DNA from 3 places in the Enterobacter cloacae complex sp. 385G4 genome. Region 2 is predicted to be linked to each of the others. Evidence: predicted binding sites of a transcription regulator. Region 2 holds the regulator's gene; each other region holds the start of a gene.

Region 1 (10,401 bases), on a different contig from region 2:
GTCGATAAAGCGGTCCAGCTCGGCTTTGCTTTCAGACTCGGTCGGCTCCACCATCAGCGTCCCCGCAACCGGGAACGACATGGTTGGCGCGTGGAAGCCGTAGTCGATCAGACGCTTGGCGATATCCAGCTCGCTGATGCCGGTCTGCTCTTTCAGCGGACGAATATCCAGAATGCACTCGTGCGCCACGCGACCGTCGCGGCCGGTATAGAGCACCGGGAAGGCAGACTTCAGGCGAGTCGCAATGTAGTTGGCGTTCAGAATAGCCACCTGGCTCGCCTGCTTCAGCCCTTCCGCGCCCATCATGCGGATGTACATCCAGCTGATTGGCAGAATTGATGCGCTGCCGAACGGGGCCGCAGAGACCGCGCCCTGACGGGTCAGCATGCCTTCAATCTGCACCACGCTGTGCCCCGGCACAAACGGCGCCAGGTGCGCTTTCACGCCGATTGGTCCCATGCCCGGGCCGCCACCGCCGTGCGGAATGCAGAAGGTTTTATGCAGGTTCAGGTGCGACACGTCCGCGCCGATAAAGCCCGGAGAGGTAATGCCCACCTGAGCGTTCATGTTCGCGCCGTCGAGGTATACCTGACCGCCAAACTGGTGCACCACTTCGCACACTTCACGGATGGTCTCTTCGTACACGCCGTGGGTGGACGGGTAGGTCACCATGATGCAGGAGAGCTTGTCGCCCGCCTGCTCGGCTTTCGCACGCAGGTCGGCCAAATCGATGTTGCCGTTCTTATCGCACGCGACCACCACCACTTCCATGCCCGCCATCTGGGCTGAGGCCGGGTTGGTGCCGTGGGCGGAGCTTGGGATCAGGCAGATATCGCGGTGACCTTCGTTACGGCTTTCGTGATAGTGACGGATCGCCAGCAAGCCCGCGTATTCACCCTGCGCGCCGGAGTTCGGCTGCATGCAGAGCGCGTCGTAACCGGTCAGCTTCACCAGCCAGTCTGAAAGCTGGTTGATCATCATGTGATAGCCTTCCGCCTGTTCTGGCGGGCAGAACGGGTGCAGTTCGGAGAATTCAGGCCAGGTAATCGGGATCATCTCTGCCGCGGCGTTCAGCTTCATGGTGCAGGAGCCCAGCGGGATCATCGCCTGGTTCAGCGCCAGATCCTTGCGCTCCAGAGAGTGCATATAGCGCATCATCTCGGTTTCGCTGTGATAGCGATTGAACACCGGGTGAGTCAGGATCGCGTCATTGCGCAGCATGCTTTCCTGAATGGAGCGGCTGTCGAGCGCGACCTCTTTGTCGAGCGTATCAACGTCCAGACCGTGTGCGTCGCCCAGCAACACGCTGAACAGGCTCAGGATATCGTCGCGAGTGGTGCTTTCATCCAGCGTAATGCCGACCGCGTTGTGGATGTCGCTGCGCAGGTTGATTTCTGCTGCATTCGCGCGCGCCAGCACGGCGGCTTTGTCTGCCACTTCCACGCACAGGGTGTCGAAGTAGTGCGCGTGGCGCAGCTTGAGGCCCTTCTGCTGCAGGCCGCAGGCCAGAATATCGGCCAGGCGGTGAATGCGGCTGGCAATGCGCTTCAGGCCAGCCGGACCGTGGAATACCGCATACAGGCTGGCGATGTTTGCCAGCAGTACCTGGGAAGTACAGATGTTGGAGTTCGCTTTCTCGCGGCGGATATGCTGCTCGCGGGTCTGCATCGCCATGCGCAACGCGGTATTACCGGCAGCATCTTTTGACACGCCAATGATACGGCCTGGCATGGAGCGTTTGAATTCATCTTTCGCGCCGAAGAACGCCGCGTGCGGGCCGCCGTAGCCCATCGGCACGCCGAAGCGCTGCGCGGAGCCGAATACAATATCCGCGCCCTGTTTGCCCGGCGCCGTCAGCAGCACCAGCGCCATAAAATCGGCGGCAACGCTGACAACCACTTTGCGGGATTTCAGCTCGGCAATCAGCGCGCCGTAGTCGTGAACTTCGCCGGTGGTACCCACCTGCTGCAGCAGCACGCCGAAGACGTCCTGGTGATCCAGCACTTTGTCGGCGTCGTCGACGATCACCTCAAAGCCGAAGGTTTCTGCACGGGTGCGCACCACGTCCAGCGTCTGCGGATGCACGTCCGCCGCCACGAAGAAGCGGTTAGCATTTTTCAGCTTGCTCACGCGTTTTGCCATCGCCATCGCTTCGGCAGCGGCGGTCGCTTCATCCAGCAGAGAGGCGGAAGCGATATCCATACCGGTCAGATCCAGCGTCACCTGCTGGAAGTTCAGCAGCGCTTCCAGACGCCCCTGGGAGACTTCTGGCTGATAAGGGGTGTAAGCGGTGTACCAGCCCGGGTTTTCCAGCATGTTGCGCAGGATAACCGGCGGTAACTGCACGTTGGTGTAGCCCATGCCAATGTAAGACTTATAGCGCTTGTTGAGGCCTGCAATAGCCTTCAGCTCCGCCAGCGCGGCGAACTCCGTGGTGGCTTCCCCTACCTGAGGCGGCGTGGCAAGCTGGATGTCTTTTGGCACAATCTGGCCGATCAGTGCGTCTAATGAATCCGCGCCAACCGTCTTCAGCATCTCCTGCTGTTGCTGAGCATCCGGCCCAATGTGACGTTCAATGAAGGCGCCACGGTTTTCAAGCTGGCTTAAAGTCTGTGTCATGAGCGATGGTTCCTGATACGTGCAGTGAATCGTAGTTATCTGTAACGCTGTTGCCCGGTGGCGCTACCGCTTACCGGGCCCTGTAAGCCGGATAAGCGCAGCGCCATCCGGCACAACGTTATTCGTCTTCCAGTAGTGCTTCGTACGCGGTTGCATCCAGCAGCGCGGCAACTTGCGATTCGTCGCTGGCTTTGATCTTGAAGATCCAGCCGCCTTCATACGGCTCGCTGTTGACCAGCTCTGGCGAGTCGCTCAGCGCGTCGTTGACCGCAACAATCTCACCGCTTACCGGTGCGTAGATGTCAGACGCCGCTTTTACGGACTCCGCCACGGCGCAGTCGTCGCCCGCGCTAACGGTCGTGCCCACGTCAGGCAGGTCGACAAACACCATGTCGCCCAGCAGCTCCTGCGCGTGCTCGGTGATCCCGACGGTGTAAGTGCCGTCCGCCTCTTTGCGCAGCCACTCGTGTTCTTTGCTGTATTTCAGTTCTGCTGGCACATTGCTCATTGAAGTTCTCCTGATAAAAATGATTAGGCGACCGGCTTACCGGCGCGAACAAAAATCGGTTTGGTCACGTGGACCGGCATTTCGCGGTTGCGGATTTGCACCACCGCCGTTTCGCCAATGCCCGCTGGCACGCGTGCCAGTGCAATACTGTAGCCCAGCGTCGGGGAGAAGGTACCGCTGGTGATCACGCCTTCGCGATGATTGCCGTCAGCATCGGTAAAGCGCACCGGCAGCTCGCCGCGCAGCACGCCTTTTTCCTTCATCACCAGTCCCACCAGCTGTTCGGTGCCCTTCTCGCGCTGCATCTCCAGCGCTTCACGGCCAATAAAGTCACGGTCAGCCGGTTCCCACGCGATGGTCCAGCCCATGTTGGCCACCAGCGGAGAGACGCCTTCATCCATTTCCTGACCGTAGAGGTTCATGCCCGCTTCCAGACGCAGCGTATCGCGCGCGCCCAGACCCGCAGGCTTCACGCCCGCCTCTACCAGCGCACGCCAGAAATCGGCGGCCTTCTCGTTCGGCATCGCAATTTCGTAGCCCGCTTCACCGGTGTAGCCGGTGGTGGCGATAAACAGATCCCCCGCCTGCACGCCGAAGAACGGCTTCATGCCTTCGGTGGCGGTGCGCTGCTCGTCGTTAAAGAGAGAGGCGGCTTTTGCCTGCGCGTTTGGTCCCTGCACGGCGATCAGCGACAGATCGTCACGGACGGTGATGTCGACGGCGTAGGGTTCGGCGTGTTGGGTGATCCAGGAGAGGTCTTTTTCGCGGGTGGCGGAGTTTACAACGAGGCGGAAGAAATCTTCGGTGAAGTAGTAGACGATAAGGTCGTCAATCACGCCGCCCGAGGCATTTAGCATGCCGGTATAGAGCGCTTTACCCGGCGTCTTCAGTTTGGCGACGTCGTTTGCCAGCAGATAACGCAAAAACTCCCGGGTGCGGCTACCGCGCAGATCGACAATCGTCATGTGGGACACGTCGAACATACCGGCATCGGTGCGCACCGCGTGGTGCTCATCTATCTGCGAGCCGTAGTGCAGCGGCATCATCCAGCCATGGAAGTCCACCATGCGGGCGCCGCATAACACGTGCTGTTCGTACAAAGGAGTTTGTTGAGCCATCTTGTCCTCGTTGAAAAATTCACCGTGAAACTCGGTATCGGCCTCGTTCCCGAATGCCGACGCAAACGTTCTCTTTTACCTGAACTTACCACCGAAACCGGCGGTTAACCATAAGGTAAAACGGGTCATCACATTAGCTTATGACCAAAAAACGCTGAAAAGCCTACAGAGTTATTCACTGGAAAAATGCGATTAACCCCGCACAAAATTAACAATGATCTAACAGGATTTAGCACATGGTGATATTTCATGCGGAAAAACGGGCCGAATTTCCGTCACGTATAAATCACGACATGAGAATAACTAATGCGAAAAATGGCGTGGAATTAGAATATTTCAAACGAGGGGATTTCCCCGACGCAGAGGCCGGGAAAATAAAGTGTGACGGGGATCGAGGTTAGCGTAACCAGTCGGGAAGATCGTTAAGACCCATTGCCTGACGAAGAAGTTGAGGTTTGACGCCGGGAAGGGTGTCGGCCAGCTTGAGGCCGATATCGCGCAGCAGTTTTTTCGCCGGATTTGCCCCGGCAAACAGCTCGCGGAAGCCCTGCATTCCTGCCAGCATCATCGCCGCACTGTGCTTGCGGCTGCGCTCGTAGCGACGCAGATACAGATGCTGGCCGATATCTTTACCTTCACGGTGCAGGCGACGCAGTTCTTCCACCAGTTCCGCCGCGTCCATAAAGCCGAGGTTAACACCCTGCCCGGCCAGCGGATGAATGGTATGGGCCGCATCCCCCACCAGTGCCAGGCGGTGCGCCGCAAACTGACGCGCGTAGCGGCCGGTTAACGGGAATACCTGACGCTCGCTTTCAAGCGTGCACAGGCCAAGGCGGTTATCAAACGCCACGCACAGCGCCTGGTTAAAGGCCTCCGGCGTCGCATCCTGCATCTGCTGCGCTTTCTCCGGCACCAGGGACCAGACTATCGAGCACAGGTGCGGATCGGCAAGCGGCAGGAACGCCAGTATGCCGTCGTTGTGGAAAATCTGCCGCGCAACGCCGCCGTGCGGCTCTTCGGTGCGGATCGTTGCCACCATCGCATGATGGCGGTAATCCCAGTACGTTAGCGGGATATCAGCCTTGTTGCGCAGCCAGGAGTTAGCGCCGTCGGCACCGACCACCAGACGCGCGGTCAGCATGTCGCCGCTTTGCAGGGTGATAAACGCCTCGTTTTCGCCCCATGCCACCTGCTGGATCTGCGCAGGCGCAACCAGCGTCACGTCGCTGCACTGCTCTGCTTTCTGCCACAGCGCGTGGTGGATCACCGCGTTTTCAACGATATGCCCCAGATGGCTATAGCCCATGCTTTCATCATCAAAGGCAATATGGCCAAAGCTGTCTTTGTCCCACACTTCCATGCCGTGATAGCAGCTGGCGCGCTGGGCGACGATATCTGACCAGACGCCGAGACGCGTCAAAAGCTTTTCGCTGGCCGCGTTAATCGCCGACACGCGGAGTTCCGGCGGAGCATCTGATGCGACAGGCTGGGGCTGCTTTTGCTCCAGCACGGCCACGCGCAGGCCGCTGCCCTGTAATCCACAGGCCAGCGCCAGCCCAACCATTCCGCCGCCAACGATGGCAACATCAACATTTTGCACAGTGATAACTCCTTAACGCGCGACCCAACCCAGGGTCCGCTGCGCCAGCACGTCACGTGCCGGAATGAACAGTTCCATCGCCATCAGCCCGAGGTTGCGGCCAACAACCAGCGGCGCCCAGCGATTGGCAAAGAGATGGACTAAACCATCGGTGACGCCAATTGTCGCCTCTTTATCGGCCTGACGTCGCGTCTGGTAATGGCTTAGCACCGGGTATGCGCCACAGTCTTTTTGTTCGCTCCACGCCTGCGAAAGCGTTTCGGCCAGGCTCATCACATCCCGCAGGCCAAGGTTAAAGCCCTGTCCGGCGATGGGGTGGAGGGTTTGCGCCGCGTTGCCGACCAGCGCCACGCGGTGAGAAACAGACTGTGATGCCGTGGTTAACGACAGCGGATAGACCGCACGTTTCCCGGCATGGGTAATACGCCCCAGCCGCCAGCCAAAGGCTTTCTGCAGCTCGGTACAAAAACGTTCGTCGGACCAGGATTTAACCTCTTCGGCCTTTTCCTGCGGGTGGCACCAGACCAGCGAGCAGCGCCCGCCCGTCATCGGCAGCATCGCCAGCGGGCCGTGCTGGGTGAAGCGCTCAAACGCCCGGCCGTTGTGTTCTGCTGCGGTCGAGACGTTCGCGATGACCGCGACCTGCCCGTAAGGCTGCTGCCGCCACTCTACGCCGCACTGGGTGCCGAGCGCCGAGCGCGACCCGTCAGCCGCCACCAGAAGCTGTCCGTCAAGCACGGTGCCATTGTCCAGCGTTACGCTGACCGCGTCTTCACTGCGGGTGAAGCTGGCAACGCGTGCCGGGCAGTGCAGCGTGACGCCCGGCGCGTCCTGCAACAGGCGGAACAGGCGCAGGCCAATATCGTGCAGTTCAACGACCTGACCCAGCGCGTCAATACGGTAATCATGGGCATCCAGCGTCACAAACCCGGCATGACCGCGATCGCTCACGTGCACGGTATTAATGGCGGTAGCGCAGTCGGCGATGGCCTGCCAGATGCCAATGCGGGATAGCTGCTGGCAGGTGCCCTGCGCCAGAGCAATGGCGCGGGAATCAAACCCAGGGTGATTCTTCGCCTGCGGCGCGACGGCTTCAACCAGATGCACCGGAAGCTGCCCCTTCGTCAAATGCGAGATGGCTAACGCCAGCGTGGCGCCAGTCATGCCGCCGCCAACGATAATCACGCTCATACGCGCGCCGCTGCCATCAGCGCCTCGATATCGTCCGCTTTTTTCACCACGCTCGCGGTCAGGTTTTCGTTGCCGGTTTCGGTGATGACGATGTCGTCTTCAATACGAATGCCAATTCCGCGGTATTCCTCTGGCACGTCGGCATCCGGCGCGATGTACAGGCCCGGCTCGACGGTCAGCACCATGCCCGGTTCAAGCACGCGCGAACGTTCAGGGCCGTACGCGCCCACGTCGTGCACGTCCAGCCCCAGCCAGTGGCTCAGGCCGTGCATAAAGTACGGGCGGTGAGCATTCTCGGTAATCAGGGTGTCGACATCCCCTTTGAGGATCCCAAGCTTAACCAGCCCGGTAATCATGATACGCACCACCTCACCGGTCACTTCCTGAATGGAGGTGCCCGGGCGATACAGCGTCAGCGCCGTCTCGAGTGATTCGAGAACGATGTCATAAATCGCCCGCTGCGCTGGCGAAAACTTGCCGTTCACCGGGAAGGTACGCGTGATGTCGCCCGCGTAGCCCTGATATTCGCAACCAGCGTCAATCAGCACCAGATCGCCGTCGCGCAGCGCGCTTTCGTTTTCGGTGTAGTGCAGAATGCAGCCGTTTTCCCCGCCGCCAACGATGGTGTTGTAGGAGGGATAACGCGCGCCGTGGCGGTTAAATTCGTGGTGAATTTCGCCTTCCAGCTGGTATTCAAACATTCCGGGACGACATTTCTCCATCGCGCGGGTGTGCGCCAGGGCGCTGATTTCGCCCGCACGGCGCAGCACGTTCAGCTCTTCTTCAGATTTGAACAGACGCATCTCGTGCACCACCGGACGCCAGTCCGTGAGGGTGGCGGGCGCGGACAGGTTCTGCCGCGAGCCTTTACGCAGTTTTTCCAGCGCGTTGAAAACAATCTCATCGGCGTAGGCGTATTCGCCCTGCGCGTGGTAGAGCACGTCGAGGCCATTAAGCAGCTGATAGAGCTGCTGGTTGATTTCGCTAAACGCCAGCGCGCGGTCAACGCCCAGCTTTTCCGGGGCGGCCTCTTGCCCTAAGCGGCGGCCAAACCAAATCTCAGCGGTTAAGTCTCGTACGCGGTTGAAAATCACGCTGTGGTTGTGGGTGTCATTGCTCTTAATCAGCACCAGCACCGCTTCCGGCTCGTTGAAGCCGGTGAAGTACCAGAAATCGCTGCTCTGGCGATAGGGGTATTCGCTGTCGGCGCTGCGCGTCACTTCCGGCGCGGCAAAAATCAGCGCCGCGCTTCCCGGCTGCATGTTTGCCAGCAGCGCCTGACGACGGCGCAAATACTCTTGTTGCGAGATAACCATGACACCCTCCTGTGCGTTATTTTTCTTAATGTAAGGTTGGCTTGCGAACTTCCGGCGCGGTCGGCTGCGAGCGCGTAAAGTTGTCGTGGCACAGCAGCGCCGCCACGCGCACGTACTCGATGATCTCTTCGAGGGACATTTCCAGCTCTTCCTGATCTTCCTCTTCATCGTAGCCAAGCTGGGCGATGTTGCGCAGATCGTCAATCGCTTCACCCGCTTCGCCAGTGACTTTATCAAGCTTAGGCTGGGTGACGCCCAGGCCAAGCAGATAGTGGTTTACCCACCCCGCGAGCGCATCGGCGCGATCGAAGACGCTGACATCGTCGCCTTCAGGCAGATAAAGCTGAAAAAGGAAGCCATCGTCTTCCAGCGAATCGCTGGTTGCCGCGTGCATTTTTCGCAGCGCTTCCGCCAGTTCATGGCCAAACGCCAGCCCTTCGTTGGTGAGGTCGTGGATCAGCGGCTGCCATGAGCTGTCGCTGTTTCCGCCGCACAGTATGCCGCTGATCAGACCGTGCATTTCGGCAGGGGTAAGACCGACTCCCTGCTGGTTCAGTAACTGGTTTAAATCCTTGTAACCAGGCATTTCGTTCTGTATAGACATACGCATTCGTCATCAAAGGGAGGATATTCATGATATGCTACCACTTTGGACCCTGGTGATACCAGAAAAGGGCTTGTATCTTCACATCAGGGTAGCTATAGTGTCGCCCCTTCGCAGCCCCCGGGGCAGTAAGCGAAGGCAGCGCAGTCAATCAGCAGGAAGGTGGCATGTCTGCACAACCCGTCGATCTCCAGATTTTTGGCCGTTCACTGCGAGTGAATTGTCCGCCTGAACAAAGGGATGCTTTGAATCAGGCTGCGGACGATTTGAATCAGCGGTTGCAAGATCTAAAAGAACGCACTAGAGTCACAAATACTGAGCAGCTGGTTTTCATCGCCGCGTTGAACATCAGCTATGAACTGACTCAGGAAAAAGCGAAGACCCGCGATTACGCGGCTAGCATGGAGCAGCGCATTAAAATGCTCCAGCAGACCATTGAACAGGCGTTGCTTGATCAAGGTCGCAATCCCGAAAGACCGGGACCAAAGTTTGAATAACACTTCGCAGTTGACTATGGTAGAGTAACTGTGAAGACAAAATTTCTCTGAGATGTTTGCAAGCGGGCCAGTCCCCTGAGCCGATATTTCATACCACAAGAATGTGGCGCTCCATGGTTGGTGAGCATGCTCGGTTCGTCCGAGAAGCCTTAAAACTATGACGACACATTCACCTTGAACCAAGGGTTCAAGGGTTACAGCCTGCGGCGGCATCTCGGAGATTCCCTCTCTCTTCTTCTACCGACTACCATGACTCAATTCCCTGAAGTTTCTGCTTCACGCCAGGACATCCGTCAGCTCATTCGCCAGCGTCGTCGCGCCTTAAGCGTCGAACAACAGGCACACTTTGCGCAGCAGGCCGCCGCCCGCATGATGGCCTATCCGCCCGTGGTGATGGCAAATACCGTCGCGCTCTTTCTCTCGTTTGACGGCGAACTGGACACCCAGCCGCTTATCGACCAGCTCTGGCGCGCCGGGAAAAAAGTTTACCTGCCGGTACTGCATCCGTTCAGCCGGGGCAATCTGCTGTTTCTGCACTACCATCCGCACAGCGAGCTGGTGGTGAATCGTCTGAAAATCACCGAGCCGAAACTCGACGTGCGCGACGTACTCCCGCTGTCCGAGCTGGACGTGCTGATTACGCCGCTGGTGGCGTTTGATGAGCAGGGACAGCGCTTAGGCATGGGCGGGGGGTTCTATGACCGAACGCTGCAAAACTGGCAGCAGTACAGGCTGCAGCCGGTAGGCTACGCGCATGATTGTCAGTGCGTGGAGGCGTTGCCGGTGGAGAAATGGGATGTGCCGCTGCCGGCGGTGGTAACGCCAGGTAAAACGTGGCTTTGGTAGCATAAAGCCGGGTGGCGCTTACGCTTACCCGGCCTACAAAAGCTCAACGTAGGTCGGGTAAGGCGTAGCCGCCACCCGACACCACAGACCGCACCATCAGTA
Region 2 (10,401 bases):
ATGACGCAGTGGAAGCTGGATCAGTTCTGCAAAGACCAGTCCTGTATTGATGACGTGAATTTCTACCGCCTGGACAACGTGCTGGACGGTCTGAAGCAGGACACGGTGCTGGTTATCCACCTGATGGGCAGCCACGGCCCGGCGTACTATCGCCGTTACCCGGATAATTTCCGTAAATTCACCCCCACCTGTGACACCAACGAAATTCAGGATTGCGACCATCAGGCGCTGATGAACACCTATGACAATACCATCCTGTATACCGACAGCATGGTCAGCAAAACCATTGATGCGCTGAAAGCCCGTCAGGCGAACATGAACACCGCGCTGATTTACCTCTCGGATCACGGGGAATCGCTCGGTGAAAGCGGTATTTATCTGCACGGCACGCCGTACATGCTGGCGCCGGAGCAGCAGACGCACATTCCATTTATGTTCTGGCTGTCCCCGGACTATGCGAAAAACTTTGGCATCAACGCGCAGTGTTTACGCGACCACGCAGCAAAAAATGCGGTTTCGCAGGACAATTTATTCTCGACGGTGCTGGGCATGATGGACGTTAAATCAAGCGTTTATCAGCAACAGTTGGACATTCTGAATGCGTGTCGCCGGTAACAGCGCTTGCATTAGACCGAACGGTCTATTAGAGTGAATCCATGAGCAGAAATACTGAACACGACACGCGCGAACATCTCCTGGCGACCGGCGAGCGGCTGTGCATGCACCGCGGCTTCACCGGTATGGGGTTGAGCGAGCTATTAAAAACCGCTGAGGTACCGAAAGGGTCGTTTTATCACTACTTTCGGTCCAAAGAGGCCTTTGGCGTGGCGATGCTGGAGCGGCACTATGCTGCTTACCACCAGCGCCTCGCGACCCACTTCGCCACGGGGGAAGGTAACTATCGGGATCGTGTTCTGAACTACTACCAGGAAACGCTGAACCAGTTCTGTCAGCAGGGCATTATCAGCGGATGCCTGACGGTTAAACTCTCTGCCGAAGTGTGCGATCTCTCAGAAGATATGCGCACTGCAATGGATAAAGGCGCCAGCGGCGTTATCGCCCTGCTGGCGCAGGCGCTGGCGAAGGGGCGCGAAGAAAATACGCTCGCCTTCCCCGGGGATCCCTTAACGCAGGCTCAGGTGCTCTACTCCCTCTGGTTAGGCGCCAACCTGCAGGCTAAAATTTCTCGCAGTGCCGTGCCGCTCGAAAGCGCGCTGGCACATGTGAAAAGTACGATTACTGCGCCTGGCGCTTAGCAGGCGTTTTTATTTTCGTTATCACTAGTCGACTGGTCTACTCAGGAGTCGTTATGTCAGCTGAAAAATTATTTACCCCCTTAAAAGTGGGTGCCGTCACCGCGCCAAACCGCGTGTTTATGGCTCCGCTTACCCGTCTGCGCAGCATTGAGCCGGGTGATATCCCAACCCCACTGATGGGTGAATACTATCGTCAGCGCGCCAGCTCTGGCCTGATCATCACTGAAGCCACGCAGATTTCTGCTCAGGCCAAGGGATATGCGGGTGCGCCGGGGCTGCACAGCCCGGAGCAGATCGCCGCATGGCAGAAAATCACCGCGGGCGTTCACGCTGAAGACGGTCGCATTGCGGTCCAGCTGTGGCATACCGGTCGTATCTCCCACAGCAGCATTCAGCCTGGCGGTCAGGCGCCGGTTTCAGCGTCTGCCCTGAACGCGAACACCCGCACCTCCCTGCGCGATGAAAACGGCAACGCGATCCGCGTCGACACCTCTACGCCACGCGCGCTGGAGCTGGATGAGATCCCGGGTATCGTGAACGATTTCCGTCAGGCCGTGGCCAACGCCCGCGAAGCCGGTTTTGACCTGGTTGAGCTGCACTCCGCGCACGGTTACCTGCTGCACCAGTTCCTGTCACCGTCGTCTAACCATCGTACCGACCAGTACGGCGGCAGCGTCGAAAACCGCGCCCGCCTGGTGCTGGAAGTGGTTGACGCCGTTTGTCAGGAGTGGAGCCCGGACCGTATCGGTATCCGCGTCTCCCCAATCGGTACGTTCCAGAACGTCGACAACGGTCCGAATGAAGAAGCGGACGCGCTGTATCTGATTGAAGAGCTGGCGAAACGCGGCATTGCCTATCTGCACATGTCCGAGCCGGACTGGGCCGGCGGTAAGCCTTATACGGAAGCCTTCCGTCAGAAAGTGCGCGAGCGCTTCCACGGGGTGATCATCGGTGCGGGCGCTTATACCCCTGAGAAAGCCGAGGATCTGATTAATAAAGGGCTGATCGACGCCGTGGCGTTTGGCCGCGACTATATTGCCAACCCGGATCTGGTTGCTCGACTGCAGCAGAAAGCGGCCCTGAACCCGCAGCGTCCTGAGAGCTTCTACGGCGGCGGCGCGGAAGGCTACACCGACTACCCTTCACTGTAATCTCGCCATTGTTCATTGATAGCGGCGATACTTCGCCGCTATACTAAAACATCGTTTCTGTTCAAAAAAATAGTCTATTCCATTGGTTAATGAGGAAATTATGCGCCTACTTCACACCATGCTGCGCGTTGGCGATCTGCAACGTTCTATCGATTTCTACACTAACGTCCTGGGCATGAAGCTGCTGCGCACCAGCGAAAACCCGGAATACAAATACTCGCTGGCGTTCGTGGGTTACGGCCCGGAAACGGATGAAGCGGTCATTGAACTGACCTACAACTGGGGCGTAGACAGCTATGAACTGGGCACCGCCTACGGCCATATCGCGCTGGAAGTGGACAACGCGGCCGAGGCGTGTGAACGCATTCGCAGCAACGGCGGTAACGTCACGCGCGAAGCCGGCCCGGTAAAAGGCGGCACCACCGTTATTGCCTTTGTAGAAGATCCGGACGGTTACAAGATCGAGCTGATTGAAGCCAAAGACGCGGGTCGCGGTCTGGGCAACTGATCCCTCAGGGCGCAACATGCGCCCGTAGTTTTACTGCATCACCCTGCAAAATTTGCCATAATGCGCACTGCTTTTTCCCCTTGTAAGAGACCCTGATGTCCGATAACGCTCAATTTAGCGGTCTGTGCGACCGTTTTCGTGGTTTTTATCCCGTTGTCATTGATGTAGAAACAGCCGGATTTAACGCTAAAACCGATGCGCTGCTCGAAATTGCCGCCATCACGCTGAAGATGGATGAACAGGGCTGGCTTACACCGGACACCACGCTGCATTTCCACATTGAACCTTTCGAAGGGGCAAACTTACAGCCGGAGGCGCTGGCGTTTAACGGTATCGATCCGCATAACCCGCTGCGTGGTGCAGTCAGTGAATATGATGCGCTGCACGCCATATTTAAAATGGTGCGTAAAGGCATGAAAGAGAGCAACTGCAGCCGCGCCATCATGGTAGCCCATAACGCCACCTTCGATCACAGCTTTACCATGGCGGCGGCCGAACGCGCATCGCTCAAACGCAACCCTTTCCACCCGTTCGTGACCTTCGACACCGCCGCGCTAAGCGGCCTGGCGCTGGGACAAACGGTTTTATCCAAAGCCTGCATTACGGCGGGTATACCGTTTGACGGTACCCAGGCGCACTCCGCCTTATACGATACGGAGCGCACCGCAGAGCTGTTCTGTGAGATCGTCAACCGCTGGAAGCGTCTGGGCGGCTGGCCGCTGCCGATGGGCGACAGTGAAGAATAAAAAAAAGCGACCTCTTCAGGTCGCTTTTTTATTAACGCAGAAAATTATTCAGCGTCCGGCTCTTCCGTTTTGTACTTCGCCGCCGTCTCTTTGATCAGCTGCTGCAGTTCGCCGCGCTGATACATCTCAATCAGGATATCGCAGCCGCCCACCAGCTCGCCGTCTACCCACAGCTGCGGGAAGGTCGGCCAGTTAGCGTATTTTGGCAGCTCAGCGCGGATGTCCGGGTTCTGCAGGATATCAACGTAAGCAAAACGCTCACCACAGGCTGAAAGCGCCTGAACCGCTTGCGCGGAGAAGCCGCAGCTTGGCAGCTTCGGAGAACCTTTCATATACAGCAGAATCGGGTTTTCAGCGATCTGGCGCTGGATTTTTTCAATAGTGGTGCTCATGTCTTGCTTCCTTTAACTTCTGTTACGGCAGTAGTCTGACATTGTAGCGGGTCAGGCTGGCATCGGAAAATAACATTTTCGTCACGTTTATATATTTTACCCCGACTCCACAAAAGTTGCATTGCAAATGGTGTTTACCCCTTCGCCCGTCAGGGTTTTGCTTAGAGAGTGAACAATTGTGCGTCAGAACGATGAATTTTTTTGCACTTGCTAACGAAACACGTTTTTAGATTGAAAAATGCTATTAACTTCTCGGGTTTTTATGGATTAGAATCGACGGGCTTTGTAAATCACACGCGGGTATTATTGATGACCTGCATATATCAGGGGACTGCCCAGTGGCGCGGATAACTAAAATCTCGATCACGCTCTGTGCTTTACTGTTTACATCACTCACGTTAACGCCAGCGGCAAACGCCTCTCAGCAGGCGCGGCAATCTGCTGTACAAAAAAGCCATCTGGTGAAAGCCACAGAACGTAAGAAAAAAACCAGCAGCAAGAACGACAAGAAAAAAACCACCGCTCAGACTAAACAAACCGCTTCCAGCAAGACGAAAACAAAATCTTCCCGCACTACCCGCACCGCCAAAAATAAAGCTTCGCAGACCGCCGCTAACCTCGTTACAGAAAAATGCATTACCCGTAAAGGCCATAAAGCAAAATGCACGAAGGTAACAAAGCTGGCGGATGTGCATAAAGTGCGTGTGCAAAAAGCGCAAAAAACCGCGATGAATAAACTGATGGGGCAGATTGGCAAGCCTTATCGTTGGGGCGGCAGTTCGCCGCGTACCGGTTTCGACTGCAGCGGCCTCGTCTATTACGCCTACAAAGATCTGGTTAAATTCCGTATTCCACGTACCGCCAATGAGATGTATCACCTGCGCGATGCGTCACCGGTTAACCGGGGTGAGCTGGAAAACGGCGACCTGGTCTTCTTCCGCACGCAGGGTCGCGGTACGGCTGACCACGTGGGCGTCTACGTCGGCAACGGGAAATTCATCCAGTCTCCGCGCAGCGGTCAGGACATTCAGATCACCTCGCTCAGCGAAGATTACTGGGTACGTCATTACGTCGGCGCGCGTCGCGTCATGACGCCAAAAACCATTCGTTAATCCCTGCCCTGCCGCATCTGCGGCAGGGTAAGTTCCTCTTTTGCATACCCTTTCAATTTGCTATCCTGTCCTTGTTGTCTGTAGGGTTATTGGCAACACAAAATACAATAAGGAGAGAAGCAATGTCGTTCGAATTACCTGCACTACCGTATGCAAAAGACGCCCTGGCACCGCACATTTCTGCGGAAACCCTGGAATACCACTACGGCAAGCATCATCAGACGTACGTCACTAACCTGAACAACCTCATCAAGGGCACCGATTTTGAAGGCAAAACGCTGGAAGAGATCGTTCGCAGCTCAGAGGGTGGCGTTTTTAACAACGCGGCTCAGGTGTGGAACCACACTTTCTACTGGCACTGCCTGGCGCCGAATGCCGGTGGCGAACCTGCCGGTGAACTGGCAGCCGCCATCAACGCCGCCTTTGGCAGCTTTGCTGAGTTTAAAGCGAAGTTTACCGATGCCGCCATCAAGAACTTCGGTTCTGGCTGGACGTGGCTGGTAAAAGAGGCGGATGGCAAACTGGCTATCGTGTCCACGTCTAACGCGGGCACCCCGCTGACCACCAGCGCTACGCCGCTGATGACCGTGGACGTGTGGGAACATGCTTACTACATTGATTACCGCAACGCGCGCCCGAACTACCTGGAGCACTTCTGGGCTCTGGTTAACTGGGACTTTGTCGCGAAGAACTTCGCCGCGTAAGAGACACGCAGAAGGGGTAACCCTTCTGCGTTTTTGCTTATTCAGCCGTGCAAACCGCTTCAGGCTGTTTACGGCCGGACATCATCACCAGCAGCAGGCCGAGCGCGGCAATAATCGCCCCCATCACCGGCACAAAACTGTACCCCAGACCGCCTGAAATCACGGCGCCTCCGGCGGCGGCGCCCAGCGCATTGCCGAGGTTGAATGCCCCGATATTCACGGAAGACGAGAGACCCGGCGCCTCATGGGCAACACGCATCACGCGCATCTGCAGCGGCGGCACCACGGCAAAGGTGGCAGCGCCCCAGACAACCATCGCAATCGCCGCACCGAATTCATTCTGCGCCAGCCACGGGATCGCGACCATAATGACAATCAGCAGGGTTAAAAAGCCCTTCAGCGTGCCGCTCACGGAACGGTCAGCAAATTTCCCGCCGAGATAGTTGCCAATCGAGAAGCCGACGCCAATCAGCACCAGCATCGCGGTAACAAAGAGTGGCGTTGCGTGGGTAATGTCGTGTAAGACCGGCGAAATGTAGGTGTAGAGGGTAAACATCGCTCCTGCCCCCAGCACGGTGGTCAGCAGCGCGGAAAGTACCTGCGGGCGCATCAGCACCGACAGCTCTCTGCGTACATCAGGGCGTTCACCCGCACTGCCTTTTGGCAGGGAGAAGAACAACGCCACCATCGCGACCACGCCCAATCCGGCCGTCGCCAGGAAGGACATCCGCCAGCCAATGACCTCGCCCAGCCAGGTTGCCGCAGGAACACCGCCGATGTTAGCGATGGTCAGCCCCATAAACATGGTGGCCACGGCGCTGGCCTGCTTGTGTTTTGGCACCACGCTTGCGGCCACGACCGAGCCCAGACCAAAGAAAGCACCGTGGTTGAGGCTGGTCAGAATGCGCGACAGCATCAGAGTGGTGTAATCCGGCGAAATGGCCGAAAGCACGTTGCCCAGGGTGAAAATCGCCATCAGGAAAATCAGCGCATTGCGGCGCGCACGGTGCGAAAGCAGAAGCGTCATCAGCGGCGCTCCCACCATCACGCCGATGGCGTAGGCGCTGATTAACATCCCGGCGGCCGGGATCGAGACGTCCACGCCACGGGCGATAACGGGCAGTAACCCCATCGGGGAGAATTCAGTGGTGCCAATCCCAAAAGCGCCAATCGCCAGGGCCAGCAGGGGAAAATTGATTTTCATGCGTCAACTCCGGATGCCGTGTCATGTGGTGACACAGAACAAAGAAGCGGAAAGCATGACATCAATCACAAAAAATGAGAAGTTAACAAAATGGCAAAAGATTTTTGCCAGAGAAGTAACAATCGGAGCGTTCGGGAGGGAGAAGACTCCCCCCGCGTAAATCAATGCAGCGCAGCCGTCAGGCCAGCCGCCACAATCAGCGCCAGCACAATAACGGTGGTGAACAGCGAAAACTTCAGATCGGAACTCATCAATTTTTCTCCTTTTAATCCCCCCACGAAAAGTGAGCTTGCTCATTTTTGCACAGTTTACGTCAAAAATCTTCCTGGATTTAAGCTGATAAACACTTTACCTCTTCCCCTTTTCATCAAGATAGGCCAAAATTCCACGCTAAATTTATTAGCGTACCGGCCATTGACCCCCTCCTGACGTCCCGTGTCGTTTTCCCGGCGTGCCGCAATTCAAAATTGCGTGATAAGGGTGAGAGAAGGCAAACGTTTACCTTCAAGTTTTTCAGGAGTTTAGGATATGGTCTGGAGTGACATTTAATGGCAACAATTAAAGACGTAGCAAAACGCGCAAACGTTTCCACTACAACCGTATCACATGTAATTAACAAAACCCGTTTTGTGGCGGAAGAGACGCGCAACGCCGTCTGGGCAGCGATCAAAGAGCTGCACTACTCGCCGAGCGCGGTTGCGCGGAGCCTCAAGGTTAATCACACCAAGTCTATTGGTCTGCTGGCGACCAGCAGCGAAGCGGCCTATTTTGCCGAGATCATTGAAGCGGTAGAAAAAAACTGCTTCCAGAAAGGCTATACCCTGATTCTCGGCAACGCCTGGAACAGCATTGAAAAACAGCGCGCCTACCTGTCGATGATGGCGCAAAAGCGCGTGGACGGCCTGCTGGTGATGTGTTCAGAGTACCCGGAATCCGTGCTGTCGATGCTGGAAGAGTATCGCCATATCCCTATGGTGGTGATGGACTGGGGCGAAGCGCGCGCCGACTTCACCGACTCCGTTATCGATAACGCCTTCGAAGGCGGTTACATGGCGGGCCGTTATCTGATCGAACGCGGCCACCGCGAGATTGGCGTGATCCCGGGTCCGCTGGAACGCAACACCGGCGCGGGCCGCCTGGCCGGTTTTATGAAAGCGATGGAAGAAGCGCTAATCACCGTGCCGGAAAACTGGATCGTGCAGGGCGACTTTGAGCCGGAATCAGGCTACCGCGCGATGCAGCAGATCGTCTCCCAGCCTCACCGTCCAACCGCCGTTTTCTGCGGGGGCGACATCATGGCGATGGGCGCCCTCTGTGCGGCCGACGAGCTGGGTCTGCGCGTACCGCAGGACATCTCCGTGATCGGGTATGACAACGTGCGCAACGCGCGCTTCTTCACGCCAGCGTTAACCACCATTCACCAGCCGAAAGATTCACTGGGTGAAACCGCCTTCAATATGCTGCTGGACAGGATCGTCAACAAGCGTGAAGAGTCACAGTCCATTGAAGTTCACCCTCGCCTCATCGAACGCCGTTCCGTTGCGGATGGCCCGTTCCGCGACTACCGTCGTTAAGCTCATTGCGGAGCCAGTCAGTCTGGCTCCCGCAGCCACTCCCGGTTAAGCGTTTCGCTGTCCCCCAGATAGTCCAGCAGCCAGGCCATCGCCGGCGAGACATCATTTTGTTGCCAGGTGAGGCAGCAGGCCGCATCCGGGAACGGATTCTCCAGCGTTAGCTCAACCCACTCACCGGTGTCGATTCGCGGACGTGCAAAATGGGCGGGCACCATGCCTACGCAGAGCCCGGCACTGAGGCACGTCGCCGACGATCCCCAGTCAGGGGCGACAACCCGCCGCTGGTTGTCCAGCAGCCAGGTAATTCGCTTCGGCAGCGAGCGGGAGGTATCTTCCAGCACCAGCGACGGCCAACTGCGCAGCGTATCGTCGCTCAGCGGCCCTTCCGTCGCCGCCAGGGGATGATCGCTTGCCACCACGCATTTCCAGCTCAGCATCCCCATATCGCGAAAGGCGTAACGTCCCCCGACCGGGATCGCCTGGGTCGCGCCAATCGCCATCTCTACCCTGCCGTCCGCCAGCGCATCCCAGACGCCGTTGAACACCTCCTGCGAGACCCGCAGTTCTACGTCAGAGAAATGCCGATAAAAATCGACAATCATCTGCCGGGTGCGCTCGGGCTTAACGATGTAATCCACCGCAATGGAAAGGTGGCCCCGCCAGCCGTTCGCGATCTGCTGGCACTGCTCGCGGGTGATCTGCATTTTTTTGATAACAGAACGCCCTTCCTTTAAAAACCACGCCCCTGCGGGCGTTAATTCAACATCACGATGCCGCCGTTCAAACAGCGGTACCGCCAGCCACTCCTCAAGCTGTCGCACAGTATAGCTGATGGCCGAAGGGACGCGGTGCAACTCCTGCGCCGCTCCGCTAAAGCTGCCATTACGCGCGACAGCATCGACCACTTCAAGAGAATAATCTGACCACATTTTCTGCCTGCAAAAAATTTGAATGCACCCGACAAATATTAGCGTTTCACAAGCGGCTTTGCACTCCCTACACTCAGCGCCAACGTATACCTGCCTCCTCAGGAGAATAAAACAGTGCAACCCAGGAAAGGTTTTTTAGTCTGGCTCGGCGGCTTAAGCGTGCTGGGCTTTTTGGCCACCGATATGTACCTGCCGGCGTTTGCCGCCATGCAGGAAGATTTGCAAACCCCTGCTGCCGCCATCAGCGCCAGCCTGAGCCTGTTCCTGGCCGGTTTTGCCTTCGCGCAGCTGCTCTGGGGACCGCTTTCGGATCGCTTTGGGCGTAAACCGGTGCTGCTGCTGGGGCTGGCCATTTTTGCCGTGGGCTGCCTGGGGATGCTATGGGTGCGCGATGCCACCTGGCTGCTGGTGCTGCGGTTTGTTCAGGCGGTCGGCGTCTGTGCCGCGGCCGTGACCTGGCAGGCGCTGGTCACCGACTACTATCCGGCGAACCGCACTAACCGTATTTTCGCCACCATCATGCCGCTGGTGGGGCTCTCACCGGCCCTCGCCCCGCTGCTGGGCAGCTGGATCCTCGCGCACTTTGACTGGCAGGCCATCTTTGCCACGCTGTTTGCCATCACGCTGGTGCTGATGCTGCCGGCGTTCGCCCTCAAGCCCGCGCATAAAAAAGAGGCGCACGCAGACGCGAAGCCGATTACCTTCACCTCCCTGCTGAGCGCGAAAGCGTATCGCGGCAACGTTCTGATCTATGCCGCCTGCTCGGCGAGCTTCTTCGCGTGGCTGACCGGTTCGCCGTTTATTCTGCACGATATGGGCTATAGC
Region 3 (10,401 bases), on a different contig from region 2:
GACGACGGTCATCGAAGTGGGCGTTGACGTCCCCAACTCCAGTTTGATGATCATCGAAAACCCGGAACGTCTGGGGCTTGCCCAGCTCCACCAGCTGCGCGGGCGCGTTGGCCGCGGCGCGGTAGCGTCTCACTGCGTGCTGCTTTACAAAGCTCCGCTTTCAAAAACCGCCCAGATGCGACTGCAGGTGCTGCGCGACAGCAACGACGGCTTTGTGATTGCGCAAAAAGACCTGGAGATACGCGGCCCGGGCGAACTACTGGGCACGCGCCAGACGGGAAATGCTGAATTCAAAGTGGCGGATTTACTGCGCGATCAGGCCATGATCCCAGAAGTTCAGCGCCTTGCGCGCCATATTCATGAACGCTACCCCGAACAGGCGGCAGCGTTAATTGAGCGTTGGATGCCGGAAACCGAACGGTATTCCAACGCCTGATCTCAGGCAAATATCGGCAGCATCAGGTAAAGCTTGATCACCAGCGCGTTGACGATATCAATGAAGAATGCGCCGACCATCGGGACCACCAGAAACGCCATATGCGATGGCCCGAATCGTTCGGTGATCGCCTGCATGTTGGCGATAGCCGTTGGGGTAGCCCCCAGACCAAACCCGCAGTGACCGGCCGCCAGCACCGCCGCATCATAGTTTTTCCCCATCATGCGCCAGGTCACGAACATGGCATAAAGCGCCATAAACAGCGCCTGCACCGCCAGAATCGCCACCATCGGCAGCGCCAGCGAGGCCAGCTCCCACAGCTTCAGGCTCATCAGCGCCATCGCCAGGAACAGCGACAGACAGACGTTGCCAAGCACCGATACCGCACGGTCAAACACGCGATAGAAGCCCATCAGCGCCAGACCGTTGCTCAGGATCACCCCGATAAACAGCACGCAGACAAACGTCGGCAGTTCAAACGCGGTACCCGCCAGCCATTGCGCAACCACTTTGCCCACGGTCAGGCAGATGGCAATCATCGCGATGGTTTCAATCATCACTAGCGAGGTGATGCTGCGGCCAACGTCCGGTTTTTCAAACGCGGTCGGCACCATTTCATCGTCCGGTCTGCCATTCGGCGTGGTGGAGTGCTTCACCAGATAACGCGCTACCGGGCCGCCAATCAGGCCACCCAGTACCAGGCCAAAGGTCGCGCAGGCCATCGCCACTTCCGTCGCGTTTTCAAAACCGTAGCGTTCGACGAACAGCTTGCTCCACGCCGCGCCGGTGCCGTGACCGCCCGAAAGGGTAATCGACCCCGCCAGCAGCCCCATCAGCGGATCCAGCCCCAGCAGCGTTGCCATACCGATGCCAATGGCGTTCTGCATCAGCAGCAGCCCCACCACCACAATCAGGAATACGCCGAGCACCTTACCGCCCGAGCGCAGGCTCGCCAGGTTGGCGTTCAGGCCGATGGTGGCAAAGAAAGCCAGCATTAGCGGGTCTTTCAGGGACATATCAAAATCAATTTCCCAGCCCATGCTTTTTTTCAATATCAGCAAGGCCAGCGCCACCAGCAGACCGCCGGCGACAGGTTCAGGAATAGTGTATTTTTTCAGAAAGGAAACGCTGTGGACCAGCTTGCGACCAAGCAGAAGAACCAGCGTTGCGGCAACAAGGGTCGACAACGTATCGAGATGAATCATAAAAGGCTCCTGTTATGCGCGTATTCCATACACACGCGGCGTTATCCTGGGCCGGTTTGCGCTCGTCATGAGCCCCCGGCGCAAAAAGTGTAATTTTTTTTTCCGATAGGTTGTAAAAAACCTGCTCACAGCGGCAGATTTTCTTCCTTTTTTTTGCTGGCAATCGTTTGCTTTTACCAGGTGGTCAGATAAAATGCCCGCTTTTCCACCGTGGGATTGCCGCCGATGTCCGTTAACACCATAGAATCGCCAGATGCGCAACCGATTGCGCAGAAGCAAAATAGCGAACTGATTTACCGCCTTGAAGACCGACCGCCGCTGCCGCAGACGCTTTTTGCCGCCTGCCAGCATCTTCTGGCGATGTTTGTTGCGGTGATCACCCCGGCGCTGCTGATTTGCCAGGCACTCGGTTTACCGGCGCAGGACACGCAGCACATTATCAGTATGTCTCTGTTCGCCTCCGGCGTGGCCTCCATTATTCAAATTAAAGCCTGGGGCCCGGTGGGGTCTGGGCTACTGTCGATTCAGGGCACCAGCTTTAACTTCGTGGCGCCGCTGATCATGGGCGGTACAGCGCTGAAAACCGGCGGTGCGGATGTTCCGACCATGATGGCGGCGCTGTTCGGCACCCTGATGCTGGCAAGCTGCACGGAGATGGTCATCTCCCGCGTTCTGCACCTGGCACGCCGTGTGATCACCCCGCTGGTTTCCGGCGTGGTGGTGATGATTATCGGCCTGTCGCTGATTCAGGTGGGCCTCACCTCCATAGGTGGCGGCTACGCGGCAATGAGCGACCACACCTTCGGCGCGCCGAAAAACCTGCTGCTGGCGGGCGTGGTGCTGGCGATCATTATTTTGCTTAACCGTCAGCGTAACCCTTACCTGCGCGTGGCCTCGCTGGTGATCGCCATGGCGGCGGGCTATCTGCTGGCGTGGGCGCTGGGGATGCTGCCGGAGAACACCGCGCCGACCAACAGCGCGCTGATCACCGTCCCAACGCCGCTTTATTACGGCCTGGGCATAGACTGGGGTCTGCTCCTGCCGCTGATGCTGGTCTTTATGATTACTTCTCTGGAGACCATCGGTGATATCACCGCTACCTCCGACGTCTCTGAGCAGCCGGTTTCCGGCCCGCTGTACATGAAGCGTCTGAAAGGCGGCGTGCTGGCGAACGGCCTTAACTCGTTTGTCTCTGCGGTATTCAACACCTTCCCGAACTCCTGCTTCGGCCAGAACAACGGTGTGATCCAGCTGACCGGCGTGGCCAGCCGCTACGTTGGTTTCGTGGTGGCGCTGATGCTGATCGTCCTCGGCCTGTTCCCGGCGGTGAGCGGCTTTGTGCAGCACATTCCTGAGCCGGTGCTGGGCGGCGCAACGCTGGTGATGTTTGGGACTATCGCGGCCTCCGGCGTGCGTATCGTCTCCCGCGAGCCGCTGAACCGCCGCGCAATCATGATTATCGCGCTGTCGCTGGCCGTTGGTCTTGGTGTCTCCCAGCAGCCGCTGATCCTGCAGTTTGCGCCGGACTGGGTTAAAAACCTGCTCTCTTCCGGCATTGCCGCGGGCGGTATCACCGCTATCGTGCTGAACCTCGTTTTCCCGCCTGAGAAGAACTGATCTCCCTTACGGCAGGCAGTCAATGCCTGCCGTGACATCTAATTACATCATTCCCGCCTTGAGCATTGCGCATAAATCGTGCATAACTCCCTTATGTTCGTTTCGCGGGATGGAAGACCATGAAATTTATTGGAAAGCTACTCGTCTATCTTCTGGTAGCCCTGCTTATTGTGCTGCTGGCGTTCTATATTTTGCTCCAGACCCGCTGGGGCGCGGCACAGGTCAGCAGCTGGATTACGGTGAATACCGACTACGAACTCAGTTTCGACAAGATGAATCACCGCTTTTCATCGCCTTCCCACCTCATTCTGGAAAATGTCACCTTTGGGCGGGACGGTAAACCCGCCACATTAGTTGCCAAAAAAGTCGATATTGGCCTGAGCAGCCGTCAGATCACCGCTCCGCTGCACATGGGCACTATCACCCTGTTCGACGGCACGCTGAATCTCTCGCCTCAAACAGCGCCGCTGCCCTTCCAGGCCGATCGTCTGCAGCTGAACAACATGGCCTTTAACAGCCCGAATACTGAATGGGATCTGAGCGCACAGAAGGTCACGGGCGGCGTCAGCCCATGGCAGCCAGAAGCCGGGAACGTGCTGGGTAAAAACGCGAAGATTCAGATGAGCGCCGGCTCGCTGACCCTGAACGGCGTACCGGCCACCAACGTGCTAATCGACGGCCAGTTGAACGGCAAGGAGGTGGTGCTGAACACCATTGGTGCCGATATGGCCCGTGGCTCGCTCACCGGCTCCGCCCTGCGTAACGCTGACGGAAGCTGGATAATCGACACCATGCGCCTGAACGAGATCCGCCTGCAGAGCGACAAAACGCTGAAAGCGTTCTTCGCGCCGCTGGCTACCATCCCCTCCCTGCAAATTGGCCGTCTGGAGGTCACCGATGCCCGCCTGCAGGGCCCGGACTGGGCGGTGACCGATCTCGACTTAAGCCTGCGCAACCTGACTCTCAGCAAAGGCGACTGGCAGAGCCAGGAAGGTCGCCTGTCCATGAACGCCAGCGAGTTTATCTTCGGCTCGCTGCATCTGTTTGACCCGATCCTGAATGCGGAGTTTTCCCCGCAGGGCATAGCGCTGCGTCAGTTCACCTCGCGCTGGGAGGGCGGTATGGTGCGCACGTCCGGCAACTGGCTGCGCGACGGTAAAGCGCTGGTTCTGGACGATGTTGCCATCGCCGGGCTGGAGTACACCCTTCCTGAAAACTGGAAAACGCTGTGGATGGAGCCGCTGCCGGAATGGATGAACAGCGTCACGCTGCAAAAATTCGGCCTGAGCCGCAACCTGGTGATCGACATCGATCCCGCCTTCCCGTGGCAGATCACCTCCCTGGACGGCTACGGCGCAAACCTGCAGCTGGCGAAAGATCGCCAGTGGGGCTTCTGGGGCGGCAGCGCAACATTAAACGGCGCGGCGGCGACCTTTAACCGCGTCGACGTGCGCCGTCCGTCGCTGGCGCTGAATGCCAACGCCGCCACGGTGAACATTAGCGACCTGAGTGCCTTTACCGAGAAAGGTATTCTGGAAGCCACGGCGACCGTTTCACAACTCCCGCAGCGGCAGACCACGGTGAGCCTGAACGGGCGCGGCGTACCGCTCAACGTGCTGCAGCAGTGGGGCTGGCCTGCGTTACCGATTACGGGTGACGGCAATATTCAGATGACCGCCAGCGGCAGCGTGCAGGCGAATGCCCCACTGAAGCCGACGGTGAATGGGAAGCTGAGCGCGGTAAATATGGATAAGCAGCAGGTTGAGCAGACGATGACGGGCGGCGTGGTTGCAACGCCTGTGCAATAAAGTTTTTGATGTTTGTTCCCTCTCCCTGTGGGAGAGGGTCAGGGTGAGGGCATCAGAGCGCATAATTACCTTAGGCCCGGTAAGCGAAGCCACCGGGCATTTTCCACCTCAGAGCTGAACCACCACCTCATCCCCCTCCGCTTTCACCACCACACCCCACTCGCTGCCCGCGTGCGAGCCGCCTTTCACGCCACTCACCTTCTGCACGTTGCGCAAGCACACTGACCAGTTTTTCGCGTCACCCGCGCCGGTAAAGGTCACAATGTCGCCCCGACGTGACGCCTTCAGCGTAAATGCCACAGACCCGTCCGGCGCAGGCACTTCGCTCACCGCCGCTGCGCCATCCTCCAGGTTAAACAGCTGGAAGGCCGTCCCCTCGTTCCAGGCGTAGTCCGGCTTCTGGTTATTGTTACCGAGCGCCAGCAGCGTGTTGTCGCGCACGTAGACCGGCAGGCTCATAAAATCGTGCTGCTGCTTATGCCAGCGGCTGCCATGGATTTCGTCGTTGTGCCACAGGTGCGTCCAGCGGCCTTCCGGCAGGTAGAACTGCACGTCCCCCGCCTCGGAGAACACCGGCGCCACCATCATGGAATCCCCCAGCATGTACTGACGGTCGAGGTAATCGCACGCCGGATCGTCCGGGAACTCCAGCATCATCGCGCGCAGCATCGGCGTGCCGAAATCGCGGGCCAGCGCCGCCTGACGGTACAGGTACGGCATCAGCTGACATTTCAGCTGCGTGAAGTGGCGCACCACGTCGCAGGACTCGTTATCGTACGCCCACGGCACGCGGTAGGATTTGCTGCCGTGCAGGCGGCTGTGGCTGGAGAACAGCCCGAACGCGCACCAGCGTTTATAGACGTGCGCCGGAGCGGTGTTTTCGAACCCGCCGATATCGTGGCTCCAGAACCCGAAGCCGGACAGGCCAATCGACAGCCCACCGCGAAGGCTTTCCGCCATCGATTCGTAGTTGGCGTAGCAGTCGCCGCCCCAGTGTACCGGGAACTGTTGCGCCCCGACGGACGCCGAGCGGGCAAACAGCACCGCCTCCTCTTCGCCGACGGTCTCTTTCAGCACGTTCCACACCAGTTCGTTATAAATGTAGGCGTAGTGGTTGTGCATCTTCTGCGGATCGGACCCGTCGAACCACTGCACGTCCGTCGGGATACGCTCGCCGAAGTCGGTCTTGAAGCAGTCAACGCCGATATCCACCAGGCCTTTAAGCTTGTCGGCATACCACCGGCATGCGTCCGGATTGGTGAAGTCGTAAATCGCCAGCCCCGGCTGCCATTTGTCCCACTGCCACAGAGAGCCGTCCGGGCGCTTGAGCAGGTAGCCCTTCTCTTTCAGCTCCTGGAAGATCGGGGATTTCTGGCCGATGTACGGGTTAATCCACACGCAGACCTTCAGCCCTTTCTCTTTCAGGCGGCGGATCATCCCTTCCGGATCCGGGAAGGTCACCGGGTCCCACTCGAAGTCGCACCACTGGAAGGCCTTCATCCAGAAGCAGTCGAAGTGGAACACATGCAGCGGCAGGTCGCGTTCGGCCATGCCGTCGATAAAGCTGTTGACCGTCGCTTCGTCGTAGTTGGTGGTGAACGACGTGGTCAGCCACAGGCCGAACGACCACGCCGGCGGCAGCGCCGGGCGCCCGGTGAGCTGCGTATAGCGGTTCAGCACCTCTTTTGGCGTCGGGCCGTCGATCACGAAATACTCGAGATATTCCCCTTCGACGCTGAACTGCACTTTGGACACTTTCTCGGAGCCGACTTCAAACGAGACGTTTTCCGGGTGATTCACCAGCACGCCGTAGCCGCGGTTGGTCAGGTAGAACGGGATATTTTTGTAGGACTGCTCGGTGCTGGTGCCGCCGTCGCGGTTCCAGGTTTCGACCGTCTGGCCGTTGCGCACCAGCGCGGTAAAGCGCTCGCCCAGGCCGTAGACCGTTTCCCCCACGCCCAGATCCAGACGTTCGAACACATAATTGCGGTGGGTATTGCTGTCCTGCACGTAGCCGTTGTTTTTCAGCTGGCTGCCGGTAATGCGCTGGCCGTTGCGCAGGAAATCCAGCGCCCAGAACTCGCCTTTGGTGACGCGCACGCTGACGCTGCCGCTTTTCAGCTCAGCAAATTCGGCGTTGTTTTCAATCTCGACCTTCACGTCTTTCAGAACGTTCAGCGGATAGTGCGGGCCGTTGTTCAGCGCGCCCTGGAAGTGCTCGATGCGCACCCCGACAATCCCTTCCTGCGGGGAAAACAGACGCACCGTGAACATCAACGTGTCGAGCTGCCAGGTGCGCTCACGCACGTCGCGCGGCGCAACATACACCACCAGGTCATTGCCCTGCTGCTCCACGTCGAACACCTGAACCGGATACGTCACGTTCAGACCCGGTTGAATAAGCCAGTTTCCATCACTGATTTTCATGCTTTCATCCTCTTAGTTCTGCAATTCTTTACTGACCGGCAGGTTTTCAAAATCCTGCTGATTGCGGCGCGCGCCCTGCGCCAGCTCACCCAGGATTTTGGTCAGGAAGGGGGTTTTCAGCGTGTAGTAGCGTTTGGCGATAATGGCGCTCAGCACGTAGCAGATCGCCGGCGCCAGCGTAAACAGGCCGATAATGATACTGATGGTCGCGCTGTTCTGGGTTTTGGCCGCCGCGTCGTAGCCGCCGCCTGCCAGCATCCAGCCGATCATCGCCCCGCCCAGCGCCAGGCCGAGCTTCAGCACGAACAGCGTGCCCGCGAAGCTGATGCCGGTCAGGCGTTTGCCGTTGGTCCATTCGCCGTAGTCGACGGTATCGGACATCATTACCCACTGGATTGGCGTCACCAGTTGGTGCAGCACGCCGATAACGAAGATAAAGACGAACATCAGCACGGTGGCGTGCATCGGGACGAAGAACATCGCCACGCTGACCACCGCCAGCGCGGCGTTGGTCCACCAGAAGATGCTGACCTTGCACTTCCAGTCGGTGAGCGGTTTCGCCAGCGCGGAGCCGATCAGATTGCCGACGCAGTAGGTGGTGAGAAATGCGACGAACACCTCCGGCGAGCCCATGATCCAGGTGCAGTAGTACATCATCGCCCCGCCGCGCACGCAGACGGCGAGGATATTGAGGATGGTCAGCACGCCGACGATGCGCCACTGGTCGTTTTGCCAGATATCTCGCAGGTCTTCCCGCATGGAGGTGGTGCTCGGCGGCACCTGGATGCGCTCTTTGGTGGTGAAGAAGCAGAATGCCAGCATCAGGAACGCGACCACCGACAGCACGGCGATCCCGCCCTGGAAGCCGAACGCCTTATCTTCGCCGCCAATCAGCTTCACCAGCGGCATCATCAGCACCGTGGAGAGCATGCCACCCGCCGTCGCCAGCACGAAGCGCCAGGACTGAAGGGAGATACGCTGCGTCGGGTCGCTGGTGATTACCCCGCCCAGCGCGCAGTACGGGATGTTGACCACGGTATAGAGCAGGGTCAGCAGCGTGTAGGTGATAGCGGCGTAAATCATTTTGCCGTTGAGGCTGAGGTCCGGTGTAGTGTAGGCCAGCACGCAGACGATGCCGAACGGGATGGCACCGAACAAAATCCACGGACGGAACTTGCCCCAGCGGCTGCGGGTGCGGTCGGCGATCAGCCCCATGCACGGGTCAGAGATTGCATCCAGCGCGCGCGCCAGCAGGAACATGGTGCCGACAAACCCGGCGGGAATGCCGAAGATATCGGTGTAGAAAAACATCATATAAAGCATAACGTTATCAAAAATGATGTGGCTGGCGGCGTCTCCCATGCCGTAGCCAATCTTCTCTTTTACTGACAATACTTCGCTCATATTTTTTATCCTTCACGCTGTAGGGGGCGCTGAGACCGGTTGCATTGGTTTTAAACCATTGTTTCAAAGGCGGGTATTGCGTTTTCTGGTTAGCAGATTACGTTTCTTGTTTTTTGTGATCGCGGTAAATGTTGGGCAGCACGAAATGCTAACCTGAGGATTTTCTTAAGAATTAACTGAAACAGGGGGGTACAGGTCAAAAGAGAGATGAAAAAAGTGGTGTGGGGTATGTGGTAAATGCCTGAAAGTAGCTATAATGCGCCCCGCCTCCATGTAGCAATCGAGGCGCGGAAGATCGTCATCTCCGGTGAGGTGGCTGGACTTCAAATCCAGTTGGGGGCGCCAGCGTTCCCGGGCAGGTTCGACTCCTGTGATCTTCCGCCAAAATCAATCTATTTTGCTCCTTCATTTTTCACTTCCTTCTCGAGCATCTTTATTGTAAATCCATCTGAAAAATGTAACCAACTGGCAATTAGGAATATAAAGATCTGGGAACAAGCAATATAGATATTTGGTTTGAAGATCATTCCAAAATAAAAAAACAAGGCTACAATTACAAAAATAAATCTTTTGGCACTATACCAACTAAAGTTACTATCATTGATTTTTTGTTTGACCTGTGAAATAGAGCGTGAGATTTTTGCTGCATTTTGCCCAAGAATTATTGAAGCAGCAAGACTCCAATCAGAAGAATATATTATGTCACGTAAAGGACCAAAATATATTTTAACCAAAATAAGAATTAAAAAAGGCACACAAATATATAAATACTCAGCTTTCAGATCTGATACGTAACCTTTTTTCTGTAACGCACTAAGCTGGTATTTCGAATTGCTCATCGCTTCCACCCCTAACGATATCCTCGATCTTTATAATCTTCACATTTCTTACTTCTGCTGTTTTTCGCTTATCATAAGGTTTATAAATATCATAAGTAAACTCTGCCAATAAAGTATCTTTAGGCCCAATAGGAGGTATCAGACCAGATTGATAATTCTTTATCCAATCCTTAACAAGAATTCGTGCAGTAAAAGTTTTATTCATTCTGGAACTCTTAAACGTCCATAACTGCTTACCTTCATTTATTGCGATTTTCACATATAAATAATCTTTTGCGACAACGGTTTCTTTCAACCCTAAGAACATAGTTGAAAGGTCTCCCGCGAATCGCCACTTTGTATTAATGTTTTGTGAATAAGAAGAACCTCCAAACTCGACAATTTCATCCTTAAGTATAAGATTATTGGCTTTTGAGACTGTTCCTAACATATGAGAAAGCGCTTTTCGATCAATATGTGAATCGATTTCATTGCCCAATCCATCATTAATTAATGTTTCTTCTATATTTGCAGCTAATTGATCGACTTGTTCTTCTGTCTCTGTCTCATCAGTTTCCAGTAATTGCTCAAATAATTTTGAGCCAGCAGAAGCCACTCTATTAATAAAAAAATCATGTACCAGGCCAGGAGACTGAATCAACTTGGCTTTAATGGAAGATATTTGT

Evidence for each region. Region 2 encodes PurR, which represses purine synthesis genes. Its sites were predicted from a motif close to CANGCAAACGTTTGCNTG; they were not measured.
Region 1: a site for PurR is predicted at 4,304-4,321, ahead of gcvT (glycine cleavage system aminomethyltransferase GcvT). Genes of this name have one in related genera too.
Region 3: a site for PurR is predicted at 1,798-1,815, ahead of gltS (sodium/glutamate symporter). Genes of this name have one in related genera too.

The regions. Positions count from the first base shown of each region.
Region 1 is NZ_JBXWDD010000007.1:181,430-191,830, forward strand. Features, by position in the region: gene gcvP (aminomethyl-transferring glycine dehydrogenase) at 1-2,619, opposite strand, end outside; gene gcvH (glycine cleavage system protein GcvH) at 2,738-3,127, opposite strand; gene gcvT (glycine cleavage system aminomethyltransferase GcvT) at 3,151-4,245, opposite strand; gene ubiI (FAD-dependent 2-octaprenylphenol hydroxylase) at 4,643-5,845, opposite strand; gene ubiH (2-octaprenyl-6-methoxyphenyl hydroxylase) at 5,858-7,036, opposite strand; gene pepP (Xaa-Pro aminopeptidase) at 7,033-8,346, opposite strand; gene AC2FAJ_RS17890 (YecA/YgfB family protein) at 8,378-8,956, opposite strand; gene zapA (cell division protein ZapA) at 9,124-9,453, shown strand; RNA gene ssrS (6S RNA) at 9,495-9,678, shown strand; gene AC2FAJ_RS17905 (5-formyltetrahydrofolate cyclo-ligase) at 9,703-10,299, shown strand; gene serA (phosphoglycerate dehydrogenase) at 10,396-10,401, opposite strand, start outside.
Region 2 is NZ_JBXWDD010000001.1:291,597-301,997, reverse strand. Features, by position in the region: gene eptA (phosphoethanolamine transferase EptA) at 1-615, shown strand, start outside; gene AC2FAJ_RS01625 (TetR/AcrR family transcriptional regulator) at 657-1,256, shown strand; gene nemA (alkene reductase) at 1,310-2,407, shown strand; gene gloA (lactoylglutathione lyase) at 2,508-2,915, shown strand; gene rnt (ribonuclease T) at 3,011-3,661, shown strand; gene grxD (monothiol glutaredoxin 4) at 3,706-4,053, opposite strand; gene AC2FAJ_RS01600 (C40 family peptidase) at 4,392-5,165, shown strand; gene sodB (superoxide dismutase [Fe]) at 5,288-5,869, shown strand; gene AC2FAJ_RS01590 (MFS transporter) at 5,907-7,073, opposite strand; gene cydH (cytochrome bd-I oxidase subunit CydH) at 7,235-7,324, opposite strand; gene purR (HTH-type transcriptional repressor PurR) at 7,622-8,647, shown strand; gene punR (DNA-binding transcriptional activator PunR) at 8,665-9,576, opposite strand; gene punC (purine nucleoside transporter PunC) at 9,691-10,401, shown strand, end outside.
Region 3 is NZ_JBXWDD010000005.1:123,715-134,115, forward strand. Features, by position in the region: gene recG (ATP-dependent DNA helicase RecG) at 1-436, shown strand, start outside; gene gltS (sodium/glutamate symporter) at 439-1,641, opposite strand; gene xanP (xanthine/proton symporter XanP) at 1,867-3,258, shown strand; gene AC2FAJ_RS15155 (AsmA family protein) at 3,378-5,066, shown strand; gene yicI (alpha-xylosidase) at 5,175-7,493, opposite strand; gene AC2FAJ_RS15165 (glycoside-pentoside-hexuronide family transporter) at 7,506-8,897, opposite strand; tRNA gene AC2FAJ_RS15170 (tRNA-Sec) at 9,187-9,281, shown strand; gene AC2FAJ_RS15175 (hypothetical protein) at 9,290-9,736, opposite strand; gene AC2FAJ_RS15180 (hypothetical protein) at 9,711-10,401, opposite strand, start outside.